DNA from 3 places in the Arthrobacter sp. FW306-05-C genome. Region 1 is predicted to be linked to each of the others. Evidence: riboswitches for the same ligand, from Rfam matches in the RefSeq annotation. Region 1 holds a riboswitch; each other region holds the start of a gene.
The links. Region 1 has a riboswitch for glycine ahead of gcvP (aminomethyl-transferring glycine dehydrogenase). Riboswitches for the same ligand answer to the same signal wherever they lie in the genome.
Positions count from the first base shown of each region.

Region 1 (7,784 bases):
GGTCAGGTCCGCTTCAAGGTCGGCGATCAGTTCACGCCAGCCGGCCGTCTGGGAGTCTGGGGCGAACGGGTGGATGGAGGCGAACTCCGGCCAGGAAATGGCTTCCATCTCGGCCGTGGCGTTCAGCTTCATGGTGCAGGAACCCAGCGGGATCATGGTGCGGTCCAGCGCCAGGTCACGGTCCGAGAGCTTACGGATGTAGCGCAGCAGCTGGGTTTCGGACCTGTGCGTGTTGAACACCGGGTGCTGCAGGTAGTCGGAGGAACGCTCGACGGCGGCCTCCAGCCCGAAGCCCTCGCCGCCGCCAACGGAACTCCCGGAAACGGTGGCGCCAAAGATGTCGCCCACCTGGGCGACGATGGCCGGCGTCGTGGTTTCATCAAGGGCGATGCCCACGGTGTCGGCGTCGATGCTGCGCAGGTTAATGCCCCGGGCCTCGGCGTCGGCGATGACGGCGGCAGCGCGGCCGGGGACGCGGACCGTCAGGGTGTCGAAGAAGCTCGCGTGCAGGACCTCAACACCGGCAGCCGTAAGCGAGGCCGCCAGGGTACGGGCGTGGCTGTGCGCCGTTACGGCAATTGCCTTGAGGCCGTCCGGGCCGTGGTAAACGGCGTACATGGACGCGACGATGGCCAGCAGCGCCTGGGCTGTGCAGATGTTGGACGTGGCCTTCTCGCGGCGGATGTGCTGCTCACGGGTCTGCAGCGCCAGGCGATAGGCGGGAACACCGGCGTCGTCCTTGGAGACACCCACCAGCCGGCCGGGCAGCGAACGCTCCAGCCCCTTGCGGACAGCCATGTAGGCGGCGTGCGGGCCGCCGAAGAACAGCGGCACACCAAAGCGCTGGGCGGAACCCACGGCGATGTCGGCGCCCTGCTCGCCCGGAGGAGTGATCAGGGTCAGTGCCAGCAGGTCCGCTGCCACCGTGACCAGGGCGCCGCGCTCCTTGGCGGCGCTGATGACTGCGGACTGGTCCCAGACGCGTCCGGAAACGCCGGGCTGCTGCAGCACAATGCCGTTGATGTCGCCTTCGGGCAGGCCCTGGGACAGGTCGGCGACCTCCACCTCGAAGCCCAGTGCCTCAGCGCGGCCCTTCACGATGGCCAGGGTCTGGGGCAGGACGTCGGCGTCCAGCACGGTCTTGCCGTCGGCGGCGGGCTTGGCCTTGTTCGCGCGGCGCATCAGGAGCACGGCCTCGGCCACGGCGGTGGCTTCATCCAGCAGCGAGGCGTTGGCGATGGGCAGGCCCACCAGGTCCTGCACCATGGTCTGGAAGTTCAGCAGGGCCTCGAGCCGGCCCTGGGAGATCTCCGGCTGGTAAGGGGTGTAAGCGGTGTACCAGGCCGGGGACTCAAGGATGTTGCGGCGGATCACCGGCGGAGTGACGGTATCGAAGTACCCCTGGCCGATCAGCTGCACGGCCGCCTTGTTCTTCCCGGCAAGCTTCCGCAGTTCCGTGAGGACCTCAACCTCGCTGAGGGCGTCCTGGAGGCGGAGGGCGGTTTCCTGGCGGATGACCTTGGGAACGGCCGTGTCCACCAGGGAGTCGACAGTGTCGTAGCCCACGGCTTTGAGCATGGTGTCGACGTCGGACTGGCGGCGCGCGCCGATATGGCGGTCTACGAAGGTGGTGGAGGCTGGGCTAACCGACACGAAGGAACTCCATTTACTCAGGCGGCGCAGGGTACGCCACAGCTATTCGGGTTCCTCCCCGCTCTGTATTGGACCTGAGAGTTTCCGCGGTGCCTGCCTGGCAGGACCCGCTTGCACCGTCGGTGAGCACAGCAGTTCTTTCGCTCCCCAAGGGGAGGAGGACAACTGCCTGCTGCTTTCCAGAGGCGCCTCGCCGCGGCGGTACAGGGGCCTGCGAGATTCCTGGGGAGGATTTGCTCCTACGGCGCCTGCCTGTGCTTCCGGCAGAACTCTCCCGCCGCAGATCAAAGGCTATTCACTTGTTGGGCCATGACGGCCGGTGGCGGCCCTCACAACTCTCCATTGTCCTACGCGCCCGCCCCTCCCGGCAAATGGCAAATGCTACCTGCGGAGCCGCTCCAGGGCGGCGAGGAGTTCCTCCACGTCAGCGGCCGCTCCCCCCGCCGGCGCGGGGGCCACCGACAGCATGGCGTTGAAGTAGAGGCCGTCACCCATATAGAGAACTGCCTTCGCCAGCCCCGGACCGACATCCGCCGCGATCTCGTCCAACCAGCGCTGCTGGATGGCCGCGAACCGGCGCCGCGTTTCCTCATGCGCCACCTCGGCAAGCCTGGTGGCGGCAACGATGGCCCTGTCCAGCGGTGTGTCCGCCCACACCGAGGAACGGATGAAGTATGCCGCCGCGCCTTCATCGGCCGAGGCCATGGCATCGGCGTCTTCCCGGGCAAGGCCCTCCAGTCGGTCCAGCAGCACGGCAATGAGCGCTTCCTTGTTGGGAAAGTGGTAGAGCAGGCCGCCCTTCGACACGCCGGCCTTCCGGGCTACGGCGTCAAGGGTGGCAGCGCGCTCCCCCACCTCGATCAACAGGGACTCGAAGGCATCAAGGACCGCGTCGCGGGCTACAGGCTTTCGGGGCATGCTTCCCATCATGCCCTTCCCCGGGCGGGAAGACGGAACCGGCAGCCATTTCAAACTATACCGTCCGGACGGTATAGTTATTTCATGACGACTTTCACCAGCCCCGCACCCACAGGCGCGGACAAGAACGCCCCGCGGCAGCCGTGGCGTGACTGGCTGGCGCTGGCCCTGCTGATGTTTCCCGTGCTCCTGGTCGCCGTGGACAACACCGCGCTGACCTTCGCACTGCCGGCCATTGCGCGCGCCCTGGAACCCACCGGGGTGCAGCTGCTCTGGATCGTGGACGCCTATCCCCTGGTACTGGCCGGCCTGCTGGTATCCATGGGGAGCCTCGGCGACCGGATCGGGCGCCGGAGGCTCCTGGTCATGGGCAGCCTCGGCTTCGCCGCGATCTCTGCCGCCACGGCCTTTGCCCCCACACCGGAGTGGCTGATCGCCGGCCGTGCAACCCTGGGCTTCTTCGGGGCCATGCTGATGCCGTCCACGCTGTCGCTGATCCGCAACATCTTTCCCGAGCCCAACCGCCGGCGGCTTGCCGTCGCCATCTGGGCTGCGGGATTCTCCGGCGGCGCGGCCCTGGGACCCATTTTCGGCGGCTGGCTGGTGGAGCACTTTTGGTGGGGTGCGGTCTTCCTTGTAGCGGTCCCCCTCATGATTCCCCTGCTGGTGCTGGCGCCGGCACTGGTCCCGGAGTCGAAGGATCCCGCGCCGGGGAAGGTGGACATCCCGAGCATCCTGCTGTCCATGCTGGTCATGGTGCCCGTGGTGTACGGCATCAAGGCAGTTGCCACGGAAGGGCCGGGCGCAGCAGGTCTGGGGGCGATTGCCTTTGGCCTGGCGATGGGGGCGGTGTTCGTGCAGCGGCAGCGGCGCCTGGAGCACCCGCTGCTGGACATGTCCCTGTTCCGCAACAGGGTATTCAGCATGGCCATTGCCGCCAACATCCTGGCCCTGTTTTCCTTCAACGGGTTCATCCTGTTCCTTGCCCAGCACCTGCAGCTCCTCGAAGGAATGAGCCCCTCCGCGGCAGGAGTTGCCATGGTCCCCGCGCTGGCGGCCACGGTGGTGGCAGGCCTGGTGGTGGTGCCGCTGGTCCGCAAGGTCCGGCCCGGGTACGTGGTGGCTGCGGGGCTGGCGTTCAGCGCTGCAGGCTACAGCATGGTGACGTTCGGAAACCACGACGGCGGCCCGTCGCTGCTGCTGGCAGCCCTCCTGGTCCTGGCGCTGGGCGTGGGCACGGCGGAGACCATCTCCAACGACCTCATCCTGGGTGCCGCCCCGCCGGCAAAGTCAGGGGCCGCCGCGGCGATTTCCGAAACGGGCTACGAGGTGGGCTCACTGCTGGGGACAGCTGTCCTGGGATCCATCCTGACAGCCTCCTACCAGCAAAACCTTCGGCTGCCGGCAGGCCTGGAGGGCACACTGCCCGGGCCTGTCCTGCACAACGCCGGAGAAACACTGGCGGGCGCGGTGGAGGCGGCCAACCTCCTGCCCGCATCGCTCGCTGGAGCGGTCCTGGACGCTGCCGCCGCGGCGTTCGATTCCGGGGTGCACGTGACTGCGGCGATTGGGCTGGTACTGATGGCGGCGGCGGCAGTCCTCGCCGCCGTCGTGCTTCGCAAAGCGCCAAAGGCGGTCTAGTGCCGCCGGGCCGCCTGGAACGGTCCGGGCAACAGAAAGTGCCCGGGGCCGAGGAGGAATCCCCTCGGCACCGGGCGCCCCGTGAAGTGCCCGCTACTTCGAGTCGGCAGCCGTGACCTTGGCGGTTGGCTTCATGTTTTCGGCCTGCACCATCCAGGCGAACTGCTCCAGCCGGGCGATGAACTCATGCAGGAGGTCCGCCGAGGTGGGGTCCTCCTCGTCCACTTCGTCATGGACCTTGCGCATGGTGCCCACGGCCGCCTCCATGGCGGCGACGATCCGCTCGATGGCATCCTCGGTGCTGATCAGCCCTTCAGGGAACTGGGCCAGGCTGGTGGTTTCGGCAACGGTGGAGCTGCGTCCGTCCGGAAGCGCATGCAGGGCCCGCATCCGCTCGGCGGTGTCGTCGGCAAACTGGCGGGCGGCGTCCACGATCTCGTCCAGCTGGAGGTGAAGGTCGCGGAAGTTGGTGCCCACGATGTTCCAGTGCGCCTGCTTTCCCTGGACATGGAGCTCAATCAGGTCTGCAAGGACAGCCTGCAGGTTGTTGGTCAGTGTGGGTGAAGCTTTCATGCATCCTCCTCAAAGTGGTCCAATATGCCAGACGCTACCAGCCGCGGACCCCGCGGCGGCAGCACTTCCGACAATTCATCAGCGAGCTTACTAATTCCGCAAACGAGTCACAAACGAATGTGATTCATATTGCGTCTTGCATCACACGCCGGGCACCCCCATACTAAATGAACGCCATTCATATAGTGACGACCGTCTCACAGCCTTTTCAGAAAGTGGTGCCATGACAGAGACAATCCGCACCAGCACTTCCAAGTCCGGTCCGCATGTCCATGCGCCGGCCGCGGACGGCTTCAGCGACAAGGGCCTCAAGGGCGGGCAGCTCGGGCTCCTCGCCGTCGTCGTCCTGGGCATTTCGACCATTGCCCCCGCCTACACCCTCACCAGCGCGCTGGGCCCCACCGTCAACGAAGCCGGCCTCCAGCTGCCAGTCATCTTCCTGATCGGGTTCATCCCCATGATCCTGGTTTCGCTCTCCTACCGGGAACTCAACGCCGATTCCCCGGACAGCGGCACCACCTTCACCTGGGTGACCAAGGCCTTCGGGCCATGGATCGGGTGGATGGGCGGCTGGGGCCTGCTGGCGGCCAACATCATCGTGCTGTCCAACCTCGCCGGCGTCGCCGTCGACTTCTTCTACCTTTTCCTGTCCCAGCTCACCGGCTCCCCCGAGCTCGCAGACCTGGCGGACAACAAAGCCCTGAACGTGCTCACCTGCTTCGTCTTCGTGGCGCTGGCCGTCTGGGTCAGCTACCGCGGGATGCACACCACCAAGCTGGTGCAGTACAGCCTGGTGGGCTTCCAACTGCTGGTCCTGGGCCTGTTCGTGGGCTTGGCCTTTGCCAACTGGTCCACCTCTGAAACGGCCATCCCGTTCAGCTGGGACTGGTTCGACGTGACCAAGATCGAGACCTTCGGCCAGGTTGCCGCGGGCATCTCCCTGTCGATCTTCGTCTACTGGGGCTGGGACGTCTGCCTCACCGTCAACGAGGAGACGGCCAACGGTAAGAAGACCGCCGGCGTGGCAGGAACGCTGACGGCTGTCATCGTCCTTGCCATCTACCTCCTGGTCAGCATCGCCACCATGATGTTCGCAGGCGTTGGCGATACCGGCAACGGCCTGAACAACGCCGAGAACCACGAGAACATCTTCACCGCACTGGCCTCCCCCATCATGGGTCCCTTCGCCATCCTGATGTCCCTCGCCGTACTCTCCAGCTCCGCTGCATCCCTGCAGTCCACGTTCATGTCACCGTCCCGGAGCCTGCTGGCCATGGCGCACTACGGTGCGCTGCCGGAGCCCTTCAGCCGGATCAGCAGGAAGTTCGCGACGCCGGGCTTCGCCACCATCGCGGCCGGCATCATCTCCGCGGGCTTCTACGCCGTGATGCACGTGGTCAGCGAGAACGTCCTGAACGACACCATCCTGGCCCTGGGCCTGATGATCTGCTTCTACTACGGCCTCACAGCGCTTGCCTGCACCTGGTACTTCCGCCACAGCCTGTTCAACAGCGCACGCCACTTCCTGTTCCGGCTGGTGTGCCCGGTGGTGGGCGGCGTGGGCCTGTTCGTGGTGTTCTTCCAGACCGCCGTGGACAGCCTGGCCCCGGAATTCGGCAGCGGTTCGGAGGTCTTCGGCGTGGGCTTGGTGTTCATCCTGGGCATCGGCATCCTGGCCCTGGGCGGCGTCGTCATGCTGGTCATGTCCCGCACCCACCCCGGCTTCTTCCGCGGTGAAACCCTGAAGCGCGATACTCCCGCCCTCGTGGTTCCGGAGTAAGGACAGCGCAGAAAAGGTGCCGTGCCCCGTCAGGGGCGCGGCACCTTTTTGGTTTTACGACGACGGATCGGTCACCAATAGTGCGCCACGTCGATCACCACGCGGGAGCCGGAACCCGGACCGTCAAGGGTGAAGACCCGGAACGGAAGGCGGGCGCGGACGCCCAGGCCCAGGCTGGTGTACCCTTCGAAGCTTCCTGCAGAGACGACCTGGCGGAAGGTCTGGTAGCCGGAAACGTTGCTGAGTTCGTTCCTGTCCGCGGGGTTGTAGGTGGCGTTGCCGTTCTCGTCGTAGGAGGGCGCCTTGATGCTGATGTGCAGGCGCGCACCACCCCGCACCGGAATGGGAAGCCCCGAGCCCTCCTGCTCAATCCGCGGCACGTACTGAACGGTGTAGGCGACGGCAGGGCCGTTGAGGTCAACCACCAGCCGGTCGAAGCAGTAGTGCCGCCCCGTGCGGACATTGGTGACGGATGCGGTACCGGTGTCCTGCCCGGATTTCGCCAGCGAGCCCCAGGTGAGCCCGCAGTAGGGAGCCGCCGAGGCAGGTCCCTGGACTACGATTCCCAGCCCTACAGCCAGCATGAGGGCTGCGAGCCAGATGAAGAACTTTTTCATTGCTGTGCCATCCAGGATTCAAAGCCATTGGATGCTTCCAGCGTAGGAGTGTTCCTCCCCGGAGACGAGGGGTCATTTTGATAACGACGGCGGCCGGAGATCGACGGCTCGAAAAAGAAGCACGCAGGACAAGAAAGCACCGGCCACCCCAGGGGCGGCCGGTGCAGGAAAAAGTCTTAGCCTTCGCAGTCGCGGCAGTACTTCAGGCCGTTCTTTTCACGTGCAACCTGTGACCGGTGGCGGACCAGGAAGCACGACGAGCAGGTGAACTCGTCGGACTGCTCGGGAACCACAATAACGGTCAGTTCCTCGTTGGACAGGTCGGCGCCGGGCAGGTCAATACCTTCAGCGGTGTCGTTTTCGTCAACATCGATAACCGCCGTCTGCGCGTTGCCGCTCCGTGACGCCTGGAGGGCCTCGAGAGAGTCAGCGGGCGACTCTTCTTCCTGCTTGCGTGGAGCATCGTAATCGGTAGCCATAGCGTGTTCACTTTCGTTGCTGCGCAGCGCCATTTCAGGCACCTCAGTGAAGCAGTTTAGGGCATTACAACGCTAGTGGCGCAATAGTGTGCTCAACCAGACATAGCGCTGGTTTCGGCCCCT
Region 1 covers NZ_CP084556.1:764,825-772,608, reverse strand. The annotation lists gene gcvP (aminomethyl-transferring glycine dehydrogenase) at 1-1,653, opposite strand, end outside; glycine riboswitch at 1,843-1,940, opposite strand; gene LFT44_RS03635 (TetR/AcrR family transcriptional regulator) at 2,035-2,571, opposite strand; gene LFT44_RS03630 (MFS transporter) at 2,656-4,212, shown strand; gene LFT44_RS03625 (Dps family protein) at 4,306-4,785, opposite strand; gene LFT44_RS03620 (APC family permease) at 5,009-6,565, shown strand; gene LFT44_RS03615 (AMIN-like domain-containing (lipo)protein) at 6,637-7,182, opposite strand; gene LFT44_RS03610 (DUF4193 domain-containing protein) at 7,359-7,661, opposite strand; gene LFT44_RS03605 (hypothetical protein) at 7,754-7,784, opposite strand, start outside.

Region 2 (7,784 bases), 380 kb from region 1:
CACGGTGGCGGCGGCACCCAGGCCCGCCAGGGAGAACATGGCGATGAACGGGCTGTGGCCTGCCCTGAACTCGGTCCAGGGGGTGACAGCCATCAGGATGATGAGGGCACCTACATAGAAGAGCAGCACGCGGATGGGGATGGAGTTGATGGCCTTGGGCAGGTTCCGCTCAGGGTTCTTGGCCTCGGCCGCGGTGGTGCCCACCAGTTCGATGCCCACGAAGGCGAAGACTGCGATCTGGAAGCCGGCCACGAAGCCCATGAACTCGTTCGGGAAGAATCCGCCGTGGCTCCACAGGTTGGTGAAGGTGGCAGGGCCGGCGTCGGACTGGAAACCGGTGAAGATCATGAACAGGCCAACAATGATCAGAGCTGCAATGGCAATGATCTTGATCAGAGCGAACCAGAACTCCGTCTCGCCAAAGGCCTTGACGGTGGTGAGGTTCAGCAGGAGCAGGATGGCCACGGTGGCCAAGCCGGGGATCCACAGGGGCACCCCGGGCCACAGTTCACGGGAGTAGCCCGCGATGGCAATGACATCAGCGATGCCGGTGATGACCCAGCAGAACCAGTAGGTCCAGCCCGTAAAGAAGCCGGCCCAGGGGCCCAGCAGGTCTGCGGCGAAATCGCTGAACGACTTGTAGTTGAGGTTGCTGAGCAGCAGTTCGCCCATGGCACGCATAACGAAGAACAGCATGAAGCCGATGATCATGTACACGAAGATCACCGAGGGGCCGGCTGCCGAAATGGTCTTTCCGGAACCCATGAACAGGCCGGTGCCGATTGCGCCGCCAATGGCGATCAGTTGGATGTGGCGGTTGCTGAGCTGCCGCTCCAGGTGCGGGGCTCCGCTTCCGGGGGACGTCGGGGAGTGGGTCGTCATTGAGGAACTCCATCGTTCGAGCGGCACCCGGGGTGTCGCAAAGATTGGATTTCCTCCCCGCTCTGTCTGGGACCTGAGAGTTTCCACGCGCCGGGATGGCGTGCTTGCACCGTCGGTGAGCCAGGACAGGGCCTGGCTGCTTTCCAGAGTTGCCTCACCGCGGCGGTACGTGGGCCTGAGAGTTTCCTGGGGAGGGTTTGCTCCTACGGCGCCTGCTGAACGTACCGGCAGGGCTCTCCCGCCGCAGGTCAAAAGCGTTAATTGGTAAATCAGTGTTCAGTTATCGGAGTGCATCCGCTGTGGACTTCAAGCCGCACGGTGCATTTCGGGGCCTCCAGTAATCACAGCCGGCGACGGAGCGCCCAGCGTTCTTTGGGCCAGTTCCGCTGCCCGGCCGGATCACGGGGTTCAGTGTGGCGTCCGTCACGAACAAAAGTCAAGCCCGGCATTACGGTCGCCGCGTAACGCACCTGTACTTGCCAGCGCGCTGCATGGCGGACCGATTTGCTCTCCGGGGGCGCCATCCTGTAACTTGTGAGCCGAATCACCCATATTTCAATAAGCCTTTCGAGCTGTGGCGGGAGAGTTCTCCCGGCCATCACCGGGCAGGCGCCGTAGGAGCAAATCCTCCCCAGGAATCTCTCAGGCCCATGTACCGTCACGGCGAGGCGACTCTGGAAAGCAGTGCTGCTCCGGCAGCGCTCACCGACGGTGCAAGCAGGCCCTGGCTGGGTTTGCGGAATCTCTCAGGTCCAATACAGAGCGGGGAGGGACCCGATCCATGCCGAGCCACCCGTGGCCGGCCAAACCTGGAGTTCCTCATGACCATTCAATCCCAACCGTCTGTCTTTGCGGACCGGCACATTGGTGCACGCCGCCAGGCTGACGTCGACACCATGCTCAAGGCCGTTGGCTATGACAGCGTTGACGGCCTGGTGGACATCGCTGTCCCCAGTTCGATCCGCCAGTCCAAGCCGCTCGCGCTCAAGGGCGCCCTGAGCGAGGTTGAGGTGCTTGCGGAACTGCGCAGGCTCGCCGCCAAGAACAAGACTGCCGTGCAGATGATCGGCCAGGGCTACTACGACACCATCACCCCTGCCGTCATCCGACGGAACATCCTGGAAGCCCCTGCCTGGTACACCGCCTACACGCCGTACCAGCCCGAAATTTCCCAGGGCCGGCTGGAGGCGCTGCTGAACTTCCAGACCATGGTCCAGGACCTGGTGGGCCTGCCCATCGCCAACGCCTCGCTGCTGGATGAAGCCACCGCCGTGGCCGAAGCCGTACTGATGATGCGCAGGGCCAATAAGGCCAGCGGCCAAAACGCTGGCGCCCGCGACGGCAAGACCGTGCTGGACGCCGACGTCCTGCCGCAGACCATCGCCATCGTCAAGGGCCGCGCCGAGGCGCTCGGCTTCGAGGTTGAGGTCGCCGACCTGTCCAAGGGACTCCCTGAAGGCGCGATCAACGGGATCGTGCTCCAGCAGCCCGGCGTCTCCGGCCGCGTCTTCAACCACGCCGGCGTCATCGCCGAAGCGAAGGAGCGCGGCGCGCTGGTGACGGTGGCCGCTGACCTGCTGGCCCTGACCCTGATCACCCCTCCGGGCGAGCAGGGTGCCGACATCGCCGTCGGCTCCACCCAGCGTTTCGGGGTGCCGCTGTTCTTCGGCGGCCCGCACGCCGCCTACATGGCCGTGGCCAAGGGCCTGGAGCGTTCCATGCCCGGCCGCCTGGTGGGTGTTTCCAAGGACGACGCCGGCCTCCCGGCCTACCGCCTGGCGCTGCAGACCCGCGAGCAGCACATCCGCCGCGAGAAGGCCACGTCCAACATCTGCACGGCGCAGGCGCTGCTGGCCATCGTGTCCTCCTTCTACGCCGTCTACCACGGCCCGGACGGCCTGAAGGCCATCGCCGAGCGCGTCCACAACAACGCCCGCGTCCTCGCCACCACCCTCAAGGCCGCCGGACGGGAACTGGCCACCGAGACGTTCTTCGACACTGTCACCGTCTCAGTTCCCGGCAAGGCCGCAAAGGTCATCACCGCAGCTGAAGCACGCGGCATCAACCTGCGCTACATCGACGCCGACACCATCGGTGTCTCCACGGATGAAACCACGACGCCGGAAATCCTGTCCGCGATCGCCGTCGCCTTTGGTGCCGGCCCGGTGGTGGACGCCGAGGGCTTCGACCTCCCCGCAGAGGTACTCCGGACCTCCGAGTACATGCAGCACCCGGTGTTCAACACCCACCGGTCCGAGACGCAGCTGCTGCGCTACATCCGTAAGCTCTCAGACCGCGACCTGGCGCTGGACCGCACCATGATTCCGCTGGGCTCGTGCACCATGAAGCTGAACGCGACCGCCGAGATGGAAGCCATCTCCTGGCCCGAGTTCGCCTCCATCCACCCGTTCGCCCCGGACTCCCAGACCGAAGGCTGGCGCGAACTGATCAGCGGCTTGGAAGCCGACCTGGCGGAAATCACCGGCTACGACCAGGTGTCCCTCCAGCCCAACGCCGGGTCCCAGGGCGAGCTCGCCGGCTTGCTGGCCATCCGCGGCTACCACCGTGCCAACGGCGACACCCAGCGCAACGTCTGCCTGATCCCCGCCTCCGCCCACGGCACCAACGCCGCCTCCGCCGTCCTGGCCGGCATGAAGGTCGTCGTCGTTGCCACGGCCGCCGACGGCACGATCGACCACGAGGACCTGTACGCGAAGATCGAGGCGAACAAGGACGTCCTCTCGGCGATCATGATCACCTACCCGTCCACCCACGGCGTCTACGACGCGGACGTGACCGAGATCTGCGAGGCTGTCCACGCGGCCGGCGGCCAGGTCTACGTTGACGGTGCCAACCTGAACGCCCTTGTGGGCCTGGCCCAGCCCGGCAAGTTCGGCGGCGATGTGTCCCACCTGAACCTGCACAAGACCTTCTGCATCCCCCACGGCGGCGGAGGACCCGGCGTCGGCCCGGTTGCAGCCAAGGCGCACTTGGCGCCCTTCATGCCCGGCGATGCCAATAAGGCAGCGCACCAGGAAGGCCACGGCGTGGCCATCAGCGCCTCCAACTTCGGGTCCGCGGGTGTCCTGCCGATCTCCTGGGCCTACGTGAAGCTCATGGGCGGCGAGGGCCTGACCGAGGCCACCAAGGCAGCCTTGCTCGCAGCCAACTACGTTGCCGTTCGTTTGAACGAGTACTTCCCGGTTCTCTACACCGGTGAAGGCGGACTCGTTGCGCACGAATGCATCCTGGACCTGCGCGAGCTCACCGCCAAGACGGGCGTCACCGCGGAGGACGTCGCCAAGCGTCTCATCGACTTCGGCTTCCACGCCCCCACCTTGGCCTTCCCGGTCGCCGGCACCCTGATGGTGGAGCCTACCGAGTCCGAGGACCTGGCCGAGATCGACCGCTTCATCGAGGCCATGATCACCATCCGCAAGGAAATCGACCAGGTGGCCAACGGCGACTTCACTGTCCAGGACTCACCGCTGCGCAACGCACCCCACACCGCGTCCGCCGTCGTCAACTCCAACTGGGACCGCGCCTACCCGCGCGAGCAGGCTGCCTTCCCCGTCCACCACCTCAAGCAGGACAAGTACTTCCCGCCGGTGGGGCGCATCGACGGCGCCGGTGGAGACCGGAACCTGATCTGCTCCTGCCCGCCGCTGTCCGAGTTCGAAAACTAAGGATTCCCCATGACTGAGAACTACACGGCTCTTTATGAAGAGCACAAGAAACTGGGCGCCTCCTTCACCGACTTCGGTGGCTGGCAGATGCCGCTCAAGTACGGCTCTGAACTGGCCGAGCACCACGCCGTCCGCAAAGCCGCGGGCCTGTTCGACCTCTCCCACATGGGCGAAGTCTGGGTCACCGGCCCCGAAGCCGGCGCTTTCCTCGACTACGCCCTGGTGGGCAAGTTGTCCGCCATCGCGGATGGCAAGGCCAAGTACTCGCTGATCTGCAACGAGGACGGCGGCATCATCGACGACCTCATCACCTACCGTTTTGGCGACGAAAAGTACCTGGTGGTGCCCAACGCCGGCAACGCCCCCACCGTGGCGGCCGCCCTCGCCGAGCGGGCAGCCAACTTCGATGTGAAGGTGGAGGACGCTTCCGCGGCCACCTCCCTCGTCGCAGTCCAGGGACCCAAGGCCGAGGCGATCCTGCTCAAGCTCACGGATGAATCCCAGCACGCCCTGGTCACCGACCTGAAGTACTACGCCTTCAATGAGCTGACCATCGCAGGCCAGGACGTCATCCTTGCCCGCACCGGGTACACCGGCGAAGACGGCTTTGAGCTCTTCCTGCCGAATGAAGGCGCCGCTTCCCTGTGGGAGTCCGTGGCCCAGGCCGGCGAAGAGTTTGGCATCATTCCGTGCGGCCTCGCATCGCGCGACTCACTCCGCCTTGAGGCCGGCATGCCGCTGTACGGCAACGAGCTGTCGCTTGAGCGTTCACCGTTCGACGCCGGCCTTGGCCCCGTAGTTGCGCTCAAGTCCAAGGAAGGCGACTTCGTCGGCCGGGCTGCACTCGAGGCGGCCAAGGAGTCCGGTTCCAAGCGCAAGCTCGTCGGTCTGAAGGGCCTCGGCCGGCGCGCCGGCCGGGGTGGCTACCCGGTCCTCAAGGACGGCAACGTGGTGGGCGAAGTGACCTCCGGCCAGCCCAGCCCGACCCTTGGCTACCCTGTTGCGCTTGCCTACGTCGACGTGGAGCACGCCGAGCTGGGCACCGCGCTGGACGTGGACCTCCGTGGAAAGGCCGAGCCCTTCGAAGTTGTTGCCCTGCCGTTCTACAAGCGCCAAAAGTAGCTTCGGCGCTTCCCACTCTTGAACACCAAACTTAAGGAAAACACCATGGCTAAAGTTGCCGCTGAACTGAAGTACTCCGCCGAACACGAATGGATCGCCACTGACGGCTCCGGCCCGTCCGTGGTTGGTGTGTCCGCTGTTGCCGCCGAAGCACTGGGCGACATTGTCTACGTGGACCTGCCCGAGGTTGGCTCCACCGTGACCGCAGGTGAGACCTGTGGCGAAATCGAGTCCACCAAGTCCGTTTCAGACCTGTACTCCCCCGTTACGGACGAGGTCACGGAAGTCAACGACGACGTCGTCAGCGACCCCGCCGTGATCAACAACGACCCGTACGGCGCCGGCTGGCTCTTCAAGGTCACCGTCACCGAAGAGGGCCCGCTGTTGTCCGCAGAGGAATACGCCGAAGCAAACGGCGGCGAACTGTGAGCGCGGCCGCTGACACCGCAGTGTTCGAGCAGGTAGTCTCCCCGAGCCTCAACGCGGACCTTTCCGCGTTGGACCCGGAGGTCGCAGCCAAGATCGACGACGAACTGGTCCGCCAGCGCGATGGCCTGGAGATGATCGCTTCGGAAAACCACACCGCCGTGGCCGTGATGCAGGCACAGGGTTCCGTGCTGACCAACAAATACGCCGAGGGCTACCCGGGCAAGCGCTACTACGGCGGCTGCGAGCACGTGGACGTCATCGAGCAGCTGGCGATCGACCGGGTGAAGGCCCTGTTCGGTGCTGGCTACGCCAACGTCCAGCCGCACTCCGGGGCCCAGGCCAATGCCTCGGTGATGCACGCGCTGATCAAGCCCGGCGACACCATCATGGGCCTGAACCTGGCCCACGGCGGCCACCTGACCCACGGCATGCGGATCAACTTCTCCGGCAAGCTCTACAACGTGGTTCCGTACCAGGTCCGCGAGGACACCCACACCATTGACATGGCAGAGGTGGAGCGGCTTGCGCTGGAAACCAAGCCGCAGCTCATCGTTGCCGGCTGGTCGGCCTACGCCCGCCAGCTGGACTTCGCGGAGTTCCGCCGGATCGCTGACCTCGTGGGTGCCTACCTCATGGTGGATATGGCACACTTCGCCGGCCTGGTGGCAGCCGGACTGCACCCGAGCCCGGTCCCGCACGCCCACGTGGTTACCTCCACCACGCACAAGACCCTCGCCGGTCCGCGTGGCGGCATCATCCTCTCCAATGACGCCGACATCGCCAAGAAGATCAACTCGGCTGTGTTCCCCGGCCAGCAGGGCGGCCCACTTGAGCACGTCATTGCAGGCAAGGCCGTGGCCTTCAAGATCGCAGCGTCCCCCGAGTTCAAGGAGCGGCAGGAGCGCGTCCTTGCCGGTGCCCGGACCCTGGCCGAGCGCCTGGTCCAGCCGGACGTCACCGCAAAGGGCATCAGTGTGGTGTCCGGCGGCACCGACGTGCACCTGGTCCTGGTTGACCTGCGCAACTGCGAACTCGACGGCCAGCAGGCAGAAGACCGGCTCGCCGCGATCGACATCACCGTCAACCGCAACGCCGTGCCGTTCGACCCGCGTCCCCCGATGGTCACCTCGGGCCTTCGCATCGGCACCCCTGCCTTGGCCACCCGTGGCTTCGGAGAGGACGCCTTCCGCGAGGTTGCGGACATCATCGCCGAGGCATTGATCGCCAACGCCGACGCGGACCTTTCCAGCCTGCGTCACCGCGTCGAGGCCTTGGCTGCAGCGCACCCGCTCTACCCCTCAATCACCAACCTCGCCTGAGTGCTTCACCCTGGTTGCGTCCGCGTCGGCGGACCGGACATTTTCACGCCTGCTGCTCGTTCCTCGCTTTGACGCAGGCTTTCGAAAAGTCCGGCTCCGCCGACGCTCGCGGGGTCCGTCTAGGTGTGCGGCCTTGACGACTGGACGGATTCCGGAGACGTGCTACCCACCGTCCCCCTAACCTCGCAAGCTCGGCCAGGGAACCCGGACGGCGTGGGCCCCGGGCACGCGGAGGAATTCGGCCAGGCGCACCCAACCCCGCCACGAACTTTCTAGTTAGGAATCCCCGTCATGGCTGTTGGCGTTTTTGATTTGTTTTCGATCGGTATTGGTCCGTCGTCGTCGC
Region 2 covers NZ_CP084556.1:383,777-391,560, reverse strand. The annotation lists gene cycA (D-serine/D-alanine/glycine transporter) at 1-882, opposite strand, end outside; glycine riboswitch at 1,036-1,133, opposite strand; glycine riboswitch at 1,451-1,550, shown strand; gene gcvP (aminomethyl-transferring glycine dehydrogenase) at 1,704-4,568, shown strand; gene gcvT (glycine cleavage system aminomethyltransferase GcvT) at 4,578-5,690, shown strand; gene gcvH (glycine cleavage system protein GcvH) at 5,736-6,119, shown strand; gene glyA (serine hydroxymethyltransferase) at 6,116-7,438, shown strand; gene LFT44_RS01865 (L-serine ammonia-lyase) at 7,730-7,784, shown strand, end outside.
Region 2: it holds a riboswitch for glycine, as region 1 does, so the genes downstream of both, gcvP (aminomethyl-transferring glycine dehydrogenase) here and gcvP (aminomethyl-transferring glycine dehydrogenase) in region 1, are expected to answer to the same signal.

Region 3 (7,784 bases), 370 kb from region 1:
GCGCGCGTGTGTTCGGCATAGGCGCCGCTTGAACCGCGGTGTGCAAAGACCAGCGGCCGCTGCGGCACTGACTCGTCAGTTGTCATGGTCACACGGTAGCCGACCGGCCCCCGCCTTCGGGGCTAGGCTTGGCACATGCAGGTGAACTCTGAGGCAACTACCGGGCCAGCCACGCAGGAAGCCCCCACCGAACCCGCGCAGCAGGTGAGGCCGGGCACCATGGCCGCAGGCGCCGTCGTAAGCCGCCAGCTTGGCGCCGGTGACGCCGAAAAGGCGGCAGCGCTGCGGAAGATGAAGCTGCTGGCGGTGAGCCTGCTCATTGCCATGGCGGTGATTTTTGTCTTCGCGTTCGCGCTGCAAAAGGAATATCCATGGCTGCAGTATGTTCGCGCGGCCGCCGAGGGCGGGATGGTGGGTGCGCTGGCCGACTGGTTCGCCGTCACTGCCCTATTCAAGTACCCCATGGGCATCAAGATCCCGCACACCGCCATCATTCCCCGGCGGAAGGACCAGATCGGCGCCTCCCTGGGCGAATTCGTGGAAACCAACTTCCTTTCCGAGCAGGTGGTCCAGGACAAGCTGGCCAGCGTCAACATCGCCCGCCGGGCAGGTGAGTGGCTTTCCGCGCCCGGCGGTGCCGACCGGGTGGCCAAGGAGGGCGCAGCGGTGATCCGCGGCGCCTTCAAGGTGTTGAATGACGACGACGTCCAGGCGGTCATCGAGGGCATGGTGCGCAAGCACCTGCTCACGCCGCCGTGGGGACCTCCGGTGGGCAGGCTTGCGGAGCGGATCTTCCACGACGGGCACCACCACACGCTGGTGGACCTGTTGGTGGACCGCGCGGCGGATTGGGTAGACGAGAACCACGACACCGTGACGCACCTGGTGTCCGACCGCTCCCCCACCTGGGTTCCGCAGTTCGTGGACGGGCTGGTGGGCGACAAGGTCTACCTTGAGATCCTCAAGTTCGTGCGGGCCGTGCAGGCAGATCCGCGGCACCAGGTGCGCCAGTCGATCGACAAGTACCTCAACGACATCGCGCAGGACCTGCAGCATGACCCGGCAATGATCGCCCGCGCTGAGGACATCAAGGCGCAGGTGCTCGGGGATCCCGAGGTGCGCGAATTGGCGTCCCGGACGTGGGGCACCGTGAAGAACGCGCTGCTGGGTGCCGTGGACGACCCGGACAGCGAGCTCACCATCAAGTTCAAGGCAGCTGTGCGCGATTTTGGTTCGAGGCTGGTGGACGATCCCGAACTGGCAGGGAAGGTCAACGCCTGGATCGGTGACGCCGCGGGCTACCTGGTCCGGACCTACCGCTCAGACATCGCCGGGGTCATCACGGACACCGTGGCGCGTTGGGACGCCGAAGAGACCTCACAGAAGATCGAACTCCAGGTGGGCAAGGACCTGCAGTTCATCCGCATCAACGGCACCGTGGTGGGGTCTCTTGCGGGCCTTGCAATCTTTACGGTGGCGCAGCTGATTTTTGGGTGACGCGTTAGGCCGGGAGCTTTTTCGCGGCGGATAGATACTGCCGCGGCGCACATTCCTGTTCGCGGCGGATATTTGGGGTGCGAGAGGGAACCTGACGGCGGAAATACCTACGACGACGGCACGCCGGCTCGGGTGCTCCGGCTTTACCCAGGCGGGTGGGGGCAGCGGCACAACTCATAATGTCAGACCCTCGATAGATGATTCTTCTATGGGAATCGGCTGTGGTGTCGGGGTGGCTTTGGAGGGTGTTCATGCCTCTGTGGCCGCCCTTGATGCGCTCACTGCCCTTGGTGCGCTGGATGCCATAAGTGCGCTGGAGCGGGAGGATGCGTTCCTGGCCTCCGGGGTTGCTGTTGGTTCGGGCGCTGCTCTCGGTTCCGGCGTTGTTATTGGTCCGGGTGTCGATGTGTTGCGGCGGCGGTACGAGATCCGGCTGGAACGGCTCGGACTAACGGCCCGCCTGGAAGCGCAGCTCGCGGCGATGAAGGCGCGGGATGCAGCCGAGGCGATCGGATTTCAGCAGGCCATGACCCCGCCTGACGCTTCGGTGCAGGACCGCACCTACGCCGAGATGTCCGTGCTGGAGGAGATCGCAGGGGTCCTGACCGTCAGCTCCGCCGCCGCCGGTGCCCTGGTGGAACAGTCCCGAAAAATCTGCTCCCTCCCACCGGTGTTCCAGGCCCTGGCCACCGGCGCCATGTCCTGGCAGCACGCAACGGTTATCGCCGATGAAACCGAGGGCCTCGATCCGGCCGGTGCCGCCGCGCTGGTGGCGCACTTCTTCGACCCCGACACACCCCACCCCGCCCGCGGCGCAGCCCCTGGCGGACTCGTCCCCTCCCGGTTCCGGGCCAAAGTCCGTGCCTGGCGCGAACGACACCACCCCGAGACACTGCAGAAACGCCACGCCAAAGGGGTTACTGACCGGCGGATGGAATACACCCCGGACCGGGACGGCATGGCCTGGGTCTCGCTCTACCTCCCCGGCGACACCGCCTGCGCCATCTGGAACCGCACCACCGCCACCGCCCGCGGCCTCCAAGGCCCCAACGAACCACGCACCATCACCCAACTCCGCCCCGACATCGCAGCATCCCTGCTCCTCAGCAATGGCGCCTCCAGGAGCGCGGGTTCCCGGCCCGGCACGGAGATCGACAAGGTTCCCACCCCGCGGGCCGACGTCCTGGTCACGGTGCCGGTGTTCTCCCTCCTCGGACTCACGGATGAACCCGCAACGCTGGACGGGTTAGGGCCCATCCCGGCATCCATGGCCCGGAAACTGGTCGCCGACGGGGCGGACTCCTTCTACCGGGTCCTGGTTGACCCGAGGGACGGGGCATCCTTGGAGATCGGCCGGAAGAACTACCGGCTCACCGAAACCATCAAACGCTGGATCAGGATGCGCGACGCCAAATGCACCTTCCCCGGCTGCACCAACGGCACCCCGGACAACGACACCGACCACCTTCAGGCCTGGGAACACGGCGGAACCACCGGGGCCAGCAACCTGGCACAGCTCTGCCCGAAACACCACCGGCTCAAACACCACACCCAATGGACACCAGAGCCGGCAACAGAAGACAGATCACCCGGCTGGACCTCACCCACGGGCCGCCACTACAAACCCGAACACCCAGACCCAGAACCCACGTACTGGCCGCAATGGCTGATGCCCACCGAACTGCAGTCTTCGGACATCCCGAGCCTCGACGCCAGATGTAAGGACGCCAAATGTACGGACGCCAAATGTCAGGATGCCGGGTGTATCGATGTCCCCTGTCTCAATATCCCCTGTCTCAATATCCGCTGTCTTGAGGCGGGGCCTGAAGACCTCCCGCTATGGGAACCAGACGATGACAACTTCATAGATCCCGATGACCTGTCACCGGACGATCCCCTCTGGGCCGAGCTCCTCGCAACCCCGCTCGTACCATCCGGATGACGTAATTCTAGGGTTCGGGCAACATCGTCCATGGGGCTGGAGCAATGTATGAACGGTTCGGCAGGGCCAGTGAGTCCCGCTGTACATCCCCTACACGAAGGCCTCAGGCTCCACGCCTGCGGCCTCAAGCCCAGCACGAATACGGGCCGCCAATTCCACTGCGCCTGGACTGCCCCGGAGGCGCAGGGAGTCCGGCCGGACCTTGACCGCCGTCCCGTCCACGGCCACCACTTCCCCTTGCGTTGCCAGTCGAACAGCGCGCTCAACTACCACATCAACGTCGTGCAGGACCGCGTCCTCGTCGGAAAGCGGCACCAAGCTGCCGTCGGCCAGGTACGCGCGGTCCGCGAAGGCCTCGATGAACACCGGGTGCCCGGCCTCCTTTGCCTGCTTCAGCAGCTCGGAGCCCGGGAAGCCCAGGATGGGAAGGCCGGGGTCATAGGCATTAACCGCGGCAACCACGGCGGAGGCCTGTTCGGCGTCGGAAATCAAAGCGTCGTACAGCGCTCCGTGTGCTTTCACGTAGTCCACGGAGGCACCCACGGCATGCGCGACGCCGTCGAGCGCCCCCAATTGGTACAGCACGTCGCCGAACAGCTCGTCGAAGCCCATCCCCAGCGCGCGCTGGCCATAGCCCGCCAGGTCGCGGTAGCCGAGGTGCGCCCCCACAGTGACGTCGAGTTCGTATGCTGCGCGGCAGCTGTCCAGCATGGTGACGGGGTCGCCCGCGTGCAGGCCGCAGGCCACGTTGGCACTGGTGATCAGCTGGAACATGGCCGGGTCGCCTCCTGCCGTCCAGGAGCCGAACGATTGGCCTACGTCAGCGTTGAGATCCAAGTATGTTGCCTTCCAGCGTCAGGTGGTCCGGTCCGGCAGCTGCGGTCAGCTCCCCGGGAATGGTGTCCGGCATCGGCCCGAACGCCTCACGGGCATTCTTGGCCACCGCACGGCCCATCACGAGGTTACCGGCTCCACCCACAACGGCCCCTATGCCGAACGGGAGCGCCCTGCCGAACAGGGCGGTACCCTGCCGCTTGAGCAGGTTCTTTAGGAAGGCGTGCTGGATTCTCTTTCGGACACTGCCGAAGCCCGGACCCACCATCGATTTGGAGAGCACATTGCCCCAATTATTGGCGGCGCTGTTGCCGCTGCCGGAGGCCTGGCCACTCAGCGTTCCCAGCAGGGCGGTACCCTCCTCGCCGAGCATGATGGCCATGACCATGGTGCCGGCCTTTTCCGGGTTGGTGAGGCGGATGCCGTGAAGTTCGGCCAGCGAGGTTGCGTAAAGCGCTGTTGCCTCCAGGAAGCCTACGGTGGCAGCGGCTGAGAGTCCCAGCGACGCCACTGTTCCAACCCCGGGAACGACGGCGGTTGCGCCCACCAGTGCGCCCCCTCCGGCGACGGCACGCAAGTAGTCGCGCTCTGCAATGTCTGCCAGTTGCGCGGCGGTGGCACGGGGATGCTTCTTCTGGAGCCGCCGGATGTAGGCAACCACCAGGGGCCGCTGGATCTGTACTGCCTTCAGGAGCATGTTGTGAACGCCGGGCTTGGGCTTGCCGTCAGCGTCAAACATCGCATTGTGGGCGGTTTCCTGTGCGATGCGTAATGCGGGATTGCTGCGCCGGGCCATGGTCACCTTCATTCAATCGACCTGCAGCGGGTTAGCTGCCGTGCACTTTCCATCCTATGTGGATAAACACTAAGCATGCTTAACTTCCCGCGTCCCGTACCTCTGCCCTCCTGGCAACCGCCCGTTAGCTGGCGTCCGCCAGATTATTGAAGGTGAAAACGTGGGCACCCTCCACCACTCCGCCGTCCTCCAGTTGGGTCAGGATCGTCGTGGGCGAGTAAAGACCGCCTTTGAGCAGGCGGCGGCCCAGGGGGCCACGCCGGTTCAGGAGTTTCAGGGATGGGCCCACGCCAATTTTCAGGGCGGCCCGAATCAGCTGCGCCCGGGGAAAGGCGCCGGATACCCCTGCCCACACAGGCAGCCGCACACCTTCCCGGCGCAGCGTTTCGGCGTACCACTGGATGCGGGGAGCCGAGAAGCACAGCTGTGTCACCACCCGCGAGGCCAGATGCTGCTTCTCCAGCAACGCATCAAGCATGTGCAGTTCAGTTTGGCTCGGATGTCCTTCCGGGTAGCCCGCCACGCCGGCCCGGATCCGGCCACCGGACAGTTCAGCGAGGTCTTCCAGCAGCCGAAGACTGCTGTCGTAGGGCCCGGCCGGTTCCCCTGCGTCACCACCGACGGCGAAAACCTCGGCGATACCGGCATCGTGGCAGTTTCGGACTACACCGGCCAGCTGCGCCCGGCTTTCGATGCTTCGTGCGGCCAGGTGCGGAACAACCTCAAAGCCGAGGTAGGCAAGCTCGATGGCTGTGCGAATGCTTGCCCCTACACCTTCGCGGGGCAAGCAGGACACCGTCAGCGCCGTCCCGGCAGGTACGTGGGCCTGGACGCGGGCGGCAATGCCCTCAGCGGGAATGATTTGAATCTGGACCGGCAGCTCCCGCCTGAAACCGCCGGTGGGTTGGTCGGCAGGCACTGATGCGTCGGATGGTGCCGTAAGGGACTGAGGCGTCATGAGGAACTCCAGGTTCGGCCGGCCACGGGTGGCTCGGCATGGATCGGGTCCCTCCCCGCTCTGTATTGGACCTGAGAGATTCCGCAAACCCAGCCAGGGCCTGCTTGCACCGTCGGTGAGCGCTGCCGGAGCAGCACTGCTTTCCAGAGTCGCCTCGCCGTGACGGTACATGGGCCTGAGAGATTCCTGGGGAGGATTTGCTCCTACGGCGCCTGCCCGGTGATGGCCGGGAGAACTCTCCCGCCACAGCTCGAAAGGCTGTCTTCAGATGTAGTGGTTCAACGGCCGGCGCCCGTCCCGTCACTGGATGGGATGCGGCGCCGGCCGCATGGATGGGCCGGCAATCAGCGCAGAATGACCGTCCGGTTGCCGGACAAAACGATTCGTCCTTCAGCATGCCAGCGCACCGCATTGGTAAGTGCCTTGCATTCAGCGTCGCGGCCAACGGTGACCAGGTCAGAGGCGGAATACGTATGGTCCACCTCGATCACCTGCTGAGAGATGATGGGTCCCTCGTCCAGCTCCGAGTTGACGTAGTGGGCAGTCGCGCCCACCGTTTTGACGCCGCGCTCGTACGCCTGGTGGTAGGGCTTTGCACCCTTGAAGCTGGGCAGGAACGAGTGGTGGATGTTGATGGCCTTGCCACTGAGTCGGGTAGTGGCTTCGTCGCTGAGTACCTGCATGTAGCGGGCCAGCACCACCAGTTCCACGGCGTAGTGGTCTACCAGCTCCAGCAGGCGCTCTTCAGCATCCGCCTTGGTATCCGGGGTCACGGGAATGTGATGGAACGGAACACCGTGCCAGGCGGCAAGGGGTTCCAGGTCCGGGTGGTTGGACACCACGGCGGCAATTCGGACGGGCAACTCGCCACTGCGGGCACGGAACAGGAGGTCGTTGAGGCAGTGGTCGTACTTGGACACCATCACCAGGATGGGCTGCTTGCGGCCATGCCGTTCCAGGCGCCAGTCCATCCGCCATTCCCGGGCCACTTGTTCAAAACCGGAGCGGAGGCGGTCGAGTTCCATCTCTACCTGCGAGGTGACGTGGATGCGCATGAAAAACCGGCCGCTTGCCCTGTCGCCAAACTGCTTGATGTCCACGATGTAGCATTCCTGCTCCAGCAGGTATGCCGCCACCGCCTGGACAATGCCAAGGGCATCCGGGCAATGGAAGGTCAGCACGAATTCCTTGCCGGTTTCGGGAACCATGGCCTGGCGCTGTCCGGCCGCGGCCGTGCCCGCCTGCGATGTGCGGGTTTCCGTGCCGATCACCGCTTGACCCGCTCTTCCCCCACTTCTGCGGCGGCACCCGGACGGGAAGCCTTGCCGGATGCGGCGTCGGCGAAGTCCTGGTCTGCCTGCAGTTCAGCCTGGAACGTGGCAAAACGGGCCTGGTGTGCGGGCCGGCGGCGGAGGACGAACCATGCGGCGCCCAGCAGGATGAACCAGACCGGGGTGACCAGCAGGGCCACCAGGGTGTCTGGCTGGGTGGTGAGGGTCCAGATCACGAAGCCGAAGAAGGCGAAGACCACCCAGACCATGGCAATACCGCCGGGCATCTTGAACTTCGATGCGTCGTGCAGGCGCGGCCGGCGGCGGCGGAAGGCGATGTAGCTGGCCAGGATGATCGACCAGACAAAGACAAAGCAGACAGCGGACACAGTGGTCACCATGTCGAAGGCCTTGCCCACGTCCTGGCCCGCATACATGAGGACGACGCCGGACAGCAGCAGCACGCAGGAGAGGAACAGTGCGTTC
Region 3 covers NZ_CP084556.1:391,701-399,484, reverse strand. The annotation lists gene LFT44_RS01925 (glycerophosphodiester phosphodiesterase) at 1-86, opposite strand, end outside; gene LFT44_RS01920 (DUF445 domain-containing protein) at 136-1,497, shown strand; gene LFT44_RS01915 (HNH endonuclease signature motif containing protein) at 1,706-3,439, shown strand; gene LFT44_RS01910 (LamB/YcsF family protein) at 3,530-4,276, opposite strand; gene LFT44_RS01905 (hypothetical protein) at 4,260-5,069, opposite strand; gene LFT44_RS01900 (methylenetetrahydrofolate reductase) at 5,194-6,027, opposite strand; glycine riboswitch at 6,181-6,280, opposite strand; gene purU (formyltetrahydrofolate deformylase) at 6,372-7,298, opposite strand; gene cycA (D-serine/D-alanine/glycine transporter) at 7,295-7,784, opposite strand, start outside.
Region 3: it holds a riboswitch for glycine, as region 1 does, so the genes downstream of both, LFT44_RS01900 (methylenetetrahydrofolate reductase) here and gcvP (aminomethyl-transferring glycine dehydrogenase) in region 1, are expected to answer to the same signal.